Regions from separate parts of the Bradyrhizobium sp. USDA 4504 genome, predicted to be linked through region 2. Evidence: riboswitches for the same ligand, from Rfam matches in the RefSeq annotation. Region 2 holds a riboswitch; the other holds the start of a gene.
What was found. A riboswitch is a leader RNA that binds a small molecule or an ion and turns the genes downstream of it on or off. The one in region 2 is predicted to bind glycine.
Positions count from the first base shown of each region.

Region 1: it holds a riboswitch for glycine, as region 2 does, so the genes downstream of both, gcvT (glycine cleavage system aminomethyltransferase GcvT) here and ACVMB1_RS17695 (D-amino acid dehydrogenase) in region 2, are expected to answer to the same signal.

Region 1 covers NZ_JBSSGV010000001.1:3,955,224-3,958,623, forward strand. Annotated here, with positions in the region: gene alaS (alanine--tRNA ligase) at 1-787, opposite strand, end outside; glycine riboswitch at 990-1,078, shown strand; gene gcvT (glycine cleavage system aminomethyltransferase GcvT) at 1,220-2,365, shown strand; gene gcvH (glycine cleavage system protein GcvH) at 2,385-2,750, shown strand; gene gcvP (aminomethyl-transferring glycine dehydrogenase) at 2,774-3,400, shown strand, end outside.
Region 2 covers NZ_JBSSGV010000001.1:3,786,953-3,790,352, forward strand. Annotated here, with positions in the region: gene ACVMB1_RS17690 (M20/M25/M40 family metallo-hydrolase) at 187-1,317, shown strand; glycine riboswitch at 1,410-1,516, shown strand; glycine riboswitch at 1,520-1,634, shown strand; gene ACVMB1_RS17695 (D-amino acid dehydrogenase) at 1,700-3,058, shown strand; gene ACVMB1_RS17700 (ABC transporter permease) at 3,219-3,400, shown strand, end outside.

The DNA of each region.
Region 1 (3,400 bases), 170 kb from region 2:
GCCCGAGGGTAGACGCGGCGGCATCGATCAGATTGCGGAACAGATCGGTCTCGAACACGCTCTCGACGCCCTGCAGGATGCAGGCCATGCGCTCGAGCCCCATGCCGGTGTCGATCGAGGGACGCGGCAGCGCTACGCGCTCCTCCTTCGTCACCTGCTCGTACTGCATGAACACCAGGTTCCAGAATTCGAGGAAGCGATCGCCATCCTCATCCGGGCTGCCCGGAGGGCCGCCCCAGATGTGCTCGCCGCGGTCGATGAAGATTTCGGAGCACGGTCCGCACGGGCCGGTGTCGCCCATCGCCCAGAAATTGTCCGAGGTCGGGATGCGGATGATGCGGTCGTCCGAGAAGCCCGCGATCTTCTTCCAGTAGCCGGCCGCCTCGTCGTCGGTGTGGTAGACGGTGACCAGCAGCTTGTCCTTCTTCAGCCCGAAATCCTTGGTGATCAGATTCCAGGCGAGCTCGATCGCGCGCTCCTTGAAGTAATCGCCGAACGAGAAGTTGCCGAGCATCTCGAAGAAGGTGAGATGGCGCGCGGTGTAGCCGACATTGTCGAGGTCGTTATGCTTGCCGCCGGCGCGCACGCACTTCTGCGACGTCGTGGCGCGCTGGTAGCCGCGCTTCTCGACGCCGGTGAAGACGTTCTTGAACTGCACCATGCCGGCATTGGTAAACATCAAGGTCGGGTCGTTGCGCGGAACCAGCGGCGACGAGGCCACGATCTCGTGCCCGTTCTGCTTGAAGAAGTTCAGAAATGTCGACCTGATGTCGTTGACGCTGCTCATGTTCATCCAATCGGAAAAAGGGGCCGGCCAGCCGCAAAAAGGCGTCATTTTCCGGCCGAACGCTTTTAGACATTGCCAGCTGCGGTGTCCAGAAACTGTGCAGGCGGATCATGGGCTTGCCGCGGCAGCACAAAGCCCATTGGATAGTTGCTGCAGCTGCGTTGACAGTCTTGGTGGCGCCGTGTTTTCTATCTACCTATACCTAGTCACGTCGGGAGAGACCGGCCTTATCGCCGGCGCCGAAGGAGCAACCGCCCCGGAAACTCTCAGGCAAAAGGACCGCGTGACGTCTGACATCTGGAAAGAGACGCTGGGGTTCGCCCCGATGCGTCCGCCGACGGGATAATACTCTCAGGCACAGCGACAGATGGGGCTTTCTGCAGGTTTCTCAAGGGGAAATAGGTCCCCGGCGGGAACCGCGAGGGCCCTGTGATGCTTGCGCGCGAAACCTCCCCGCTGAAACAGACCCCGCTGCACGCGCTGCATCTGGCGCGCGGCGCCAAGATGGTGCCGTTCGCCGGCTATGACATGCCGGTGCAATACGCGGCCGGCGTGCTGAAGGAGCATCTGCACACCCGCAAGGAAGCCGGTCTGTTCGATGTGTCGCACATGGGCCAGCTCGTGCTGAAGGCCAAATCCGGCAAGGTCGCGGATGCCGCGCTCGCACTGGAAAAACTGGTGCCGCAGGACATCGTCGGCATCGCGCCGGGACGGCAGCGCTACGCGCAATTCACCAACAATGACGGCGGCCTGCTCGACGACCTGATGGTGGCGAATTTCGGCGATCACCTGTTCCTAGTGGTCAACGCCGCTTGCAAGGCCGAGGACGAGGCGCATCTGCGCGCGAATCTCTCCGACGCCTGCGAGATCGTCTCGCTGGCCGACCGCGCGCTGATCGCGCTGCAGGGCCCGAAAGCGGAATCGGCGCTGGCGAAACTTTGTGCAGATGTCGGTTCGATGAAATTCATGGATGCCGGTCCGCGCCGCGTCGGCGACGTCGACTGCTTCGTCTCGCGCTCCGGCTATACCGGCGAGGACGGCTTTGAGATTTCCGTGCCCGCGGACAAGGTGGAAGCCCTGGTCACCGCGCTGCTCGACAATCCCGACGTGTTGCCGATCGGGCTCGGCGCGCGCGACAGCCTGCGGCTCGAAGCCGGGCTGTGCCTCTATGGCCATGACATCGACACCACGACGACACCGGTCGAAGGCGCGCTGGAATGGTCGGTGCAGAAGGTTCGCCGCAGCGGCGGCGCCCGCGCCGGCGGCTTCCCCGGCGCCGACAAAATTCTCGCGCAATTCGCAGATGGCGCTGCGCGCCGGCGGGTCGGCCTGAAGCCTGACGGCCGCGCACCGGTGCGCGAAGGCGCCGCGCTGTTCGCCGATGCCGGCTCGACCGAGCAGATCGGCAAGGTGACCTCGGGCGGCTTCGGCCCGAGCCTCAATGCGCCGGTTGCGATGGGCTACCTGCCCACGGCCCTTTCCGCCGTCGGCACCACCGTTTTCGCCGAAGTGCGCGGCCAGCGGCTGCCGCTGAAAGTCGCCGCTACGCCCTTCGTCCCCAATACCTACAAACGCTGAACGCCAAAGGATCGACCCCATGACGACGCTGTACACGTCCGACCACGAATGGCTCCGCATCGAGGGCGACGTCGCCACGATCGGGATCACCGACTATGCGCAGTCGCAGCTCGGCGACGTCGTGTTCGTCGAACTGCCCAAGGTCGGCCGCAGCCTGAAGAAGGCCGAGGCCGCCGCTGTCGTCGAATCCGTCAAGGCCGCCTCCGACGTTTACGCGCCGATCTCCGGCGAGGTGGTCGAGGTCAACGACGCGCTCGCCGCCGAGCCCGCGCTGGTCAATTCCGACGCCGGCGGCAAGGCCTGGTTCTTCAAGCTGAAGATTGCCGACAAGGGCGAGCTCGGCGGCCTGATGGACGAGGCCGCCTACGCCGCGCACACCGCCTAAAGGATCACCCCGAGGATCACGTCATGAACGCGCCCTTCAAGCCGATCAACGAAGCCGCCACCGATTTCGTCCGCCGCCACATCGGACCGTCGCCGCGCGACGTCAACGCGATGCTGGAGACGGTCGGCGCCGCGAGCCTGCAGGCGCTGATGAACGAGACGCTGCCGGCGTCGATCCGGCAGAAGGCGCCGCTCGATCTCGGCCGGGCGCTGAGCGAGACCGAGGCGCTCGCGCATATGAGCGAGCTCGCCGCGCAGAACCAGGTGTTCACCTCGCTGATCGGCCAGGGCTATTCGGGCACCATCCTGCCCGCGGTGATCCAGCGCAACATTCTGGAGAACCCGGCCTGGTACACCGCCTATACGCCGTACCAGCCGGAGATCAGCCAGGGCCGGCTCGAGGCCCTGTTCAATTTCCAGACCATGATCTGCGATCTCACCGGGCTCGACGTCGCCAACGCCTCGCTGCTCGACGAGGCGACCGCCGCGGCGGAAGCGATGGCGCTCGCCGAGCGCCACTCGCAGGTCAAGGCAAAGGTGTTCTTCGTCGACAAGGAGGTGCATCCGCAGACGCTGGCGGTGATGCGCACGCGCGCCGCGCCGCTGGGCTGGGCGCTGGTGGTCGGCGATCCCCTGACCGAGCTCGACAAC
Region 2 (3,400 bases):
GCTGTATGGCTTGTGAAATTGAGACTTGCACCAAGCGCCAAGCGCGTCAATCGGTTTCAGGTCGCATCGGACGTACACAAACGAATGAGGCCGCGCGCCAGATTTTGGCTTTACAAAATCGTCGGCTGAGATTTTCGTAACGCGCGCGCGATGCCGGCGCCGTCAGAACAACAAGAGAGAACAACGATGAACCCCGCCAATCTCCCCTTTGATTCCGAAACGATGCTGCAGGGCCTGCGCAGCTGGGTGGAATGCGAAAGCCCGACCTGGGACGCCGCCGCGGTCGAACGCATGCTCGATCTCGCCGCCCGCGAGATGGCGATCATGGGTGCGACGATCGAGCGCATCGCCGGACGCCAGGGCTTCGCGGGCTGCGTCCGCGCCCGTTTCCCCCATCCGAAACAAGGCCAGCCCGGCATCCTGATCGCCGGCCATCTGGACACCGTTCACCCCGTCGGCACGATCGAAAAGCTGAAGTGGCGGCGCGAAGGCAACAAGTGCTTCGGGCCGGGCATCTTCGACATGAAGGGCGGCAACTACCTGTCGATCGAGGCGATCAGGCAATTGGCGCGCGCCTCCTTCACGACTCCGCTGCCGATCACCGTGCTGTTCACCCCCGACGAAGAGGTCGGCACGCCGTCGACGCGCGACATCATCGAGGCGGAAGCCGCGCGCAACAAATATGTGCTGGTGCCGGAGCCCGGCCGTCCGAACAACGGCGTCGTCACCGGCCGTTATGCGATCGCGCGCTTCAACCTGGAAGCCACCGGCAAGCCCAGCCATGCCGGCGCAACGCTGTCTTCCGGTCGCTCCGCGATCCGCGAGATGGCGCGGCAGATCATCGCCATCGACGGCATGACCACCGAGGACTGCACCTTCTCGGTCGGCATCGTGCATGGCGGCCAGTGGGTCAATTGCGTCGCGACGACCTGTACCGGCGAAGCGCTCAGCATGGCCAAGCGCCAGGCCGATCTCGACCGTGGCGTCGAGCGCATGCTGGCACTGTCGGGCACCGCCAACGACGTGACGTTCAAGGTGACGCGCGGCGTCACCCGCCCGGTGTGGGAGCCCGATGCGGGCACCATGGCGCTCTATGAAAAGGCAAAAGGCCTTGCTGCAGCGATGGGTCTCGATCTGCCGCACGGCAGCGCCGGCGGCGGCTCGGACGGCAACTTCACCGGCGCGATGGGCATCCCCACGCTCGACGGCCTCGGCGTTCGCGGCGCCGATGCACATACGCTCAACGAGCACATCGAGGTCGACAGCCTCGCCGAACGCGGCCGCCTGATGGCGGCACTGCTGGCGACGCTGGACTGACATCGATTTGCACTGCACAACACGTTGGCACTGCCGGATCGAAATTTAGCCTTGTCCATTTTTAAGGCTTCGCCTACGGTCCGGCCGTCCAACGCGACGATGCGGGAGAGATCGAACCGACAACAATCGTGTTGTTGGCTTCGGCGCCGACGGAGCAACCGCCCCGGAAACTCTCAGGCAAAAGGACTGTATCGTCAGGACGATCTGGAGAGAGACGAACATGGCCGCACATCAAGGGCCATGACGTCCACCGAAGGGGATAGTTCGCTTCTGGCCACAGCCCGATGCGGATCAAGCTCTCAGGTACCGTGACAGATGGGGCGCCGATGCCGGTTTCACCGGCGGTTCGGCGACTCTAACCCACGGGAGCCTGACAACTATCATGCCACACATCGCGATCATCGGCGCCGGCATCACCGGCGTAACGACGGCCTATGCCCTGCTTGAACGCGGCTACAAGGTGACTGTCCTCGACAGGCATCGCTACGCCGCGATGGAAACCTCGTTCGCCAATGGCGGACAACTCTCCGCCAGCAACGCCGAGGTGTGGAACAGCGCCGCGACCATCCTCAAGGGGCTGCGCTGGATGCTGAGAAGCGACGCGCCGCTGCTGATGAACCCGAAGCCGAGCTGGCACAAATATTCCTGGATCGGCGAGTTCGTAGGCCACATCACGCGCTATCGCGGCAACACCATCGAGACCACGAAGCTCGCCATCGAAGCGCGCAAGCATCTGTTCTCGATCGCAGAGCGCGAAAACATTGCCTTCGATCTCGAACGCCGCGGCATCCTGCACGTCTATCACGACAGGGCCGGCTTCGAAGCCGGCCTCAAGGTCAACGCGCTGCTGCAGCAAGGCGGGCTCGACCGCCGGCCGGTGACCCCGGACGAGATCCGCGTCATCGAACCCGCGCTGCAGACAACCTGCTATGGCGGCTTCTTCACGCCGTCGGACGCGACCGGCGATATTCACAAATTCACGCGTGGGCTTGCCGACGCCTGCATCCGCCGTGGCGCGAGCTTCGTCCATGAAGCCGACGTCGACACGATCGCACACGGCGATGACGGCTTCCGCATCGGCTGGAACGAAGCTGCTTCACATGATGCTGCGGTCGCGACGCGCCAGCAGCTGCAGGCGGACGGGATCGTGATTTGCGCCGGCGTGGCGAGCCGCCACTTCGCCAGCCTGCTCAACGACCGCGTCAATGTCTATCCGGTGAAGGGCTATTCGATCACGGTGCAGCTCGATGCGCCGCAAAGCCGGAATGCGGCCCCAACCGTCAGCCTGCTCGATGAAGCTGCGAAGATCGTCACCAGCCGGCTCGGCGCCGACCGCTTCCGCGTCGCCGGCACCGCCGAGTTCAACGGCTTCAACCGCGACATTCGCGCCGATCGCATTCAACCGCTGGTGGACTGGGTGCGGCATCATTTCCCGGAGATCGACACGTCGAAAGTCGTGCCATGGGCGGGCTTGCGCCCGATGATGCCGAACATGATGCCGGTGGTTCGCGCCGGACGGATTCCGGGCGTGTTCTACAATACGGGCCACGGTCATCTTGGCTGGACACTGTCGGCGGCGACGGCGCAGATGGTGGCCCAGGCGATCGACGATTGGCGCGACCTCGACACGCCGCCGATGGCGCCGACGTTCGGTGCCGGGCTCGACGTGCCCGCCGACGCGCGCAAAGCTGAAATCAATCCACCTTCCAGTGGACTGCTTCAAACTTCACCGGAGGAATAATCGCGGCCAACAGGACTGATTAGCTGCACCGCAAAATCCGCAGCACCGATGGCATGGGACTTGCTCAAGTTCTACCGTGAGTCTGCTACCATCTGTGCTACGGTCTGGTGTGCAACGGTCCCGCTGGGGACTTCATCGACCACAACCCAACGGATCAAATTTGCTCGGATATCTGCTTCGCCGCATCCTCGCCGCCATTCCCGTGATGGGCGTGGTGGCTCTGTTCGTGTTCCTGTTGCTGCGGCTGACGCCGGGCGACCCGGCCGCCATCCTCGCCGGCGACAACGCGACTCCCGAACAGCTCGAACGTATCAGGACCTCGCTTGGTCTGAACGAGCCGAT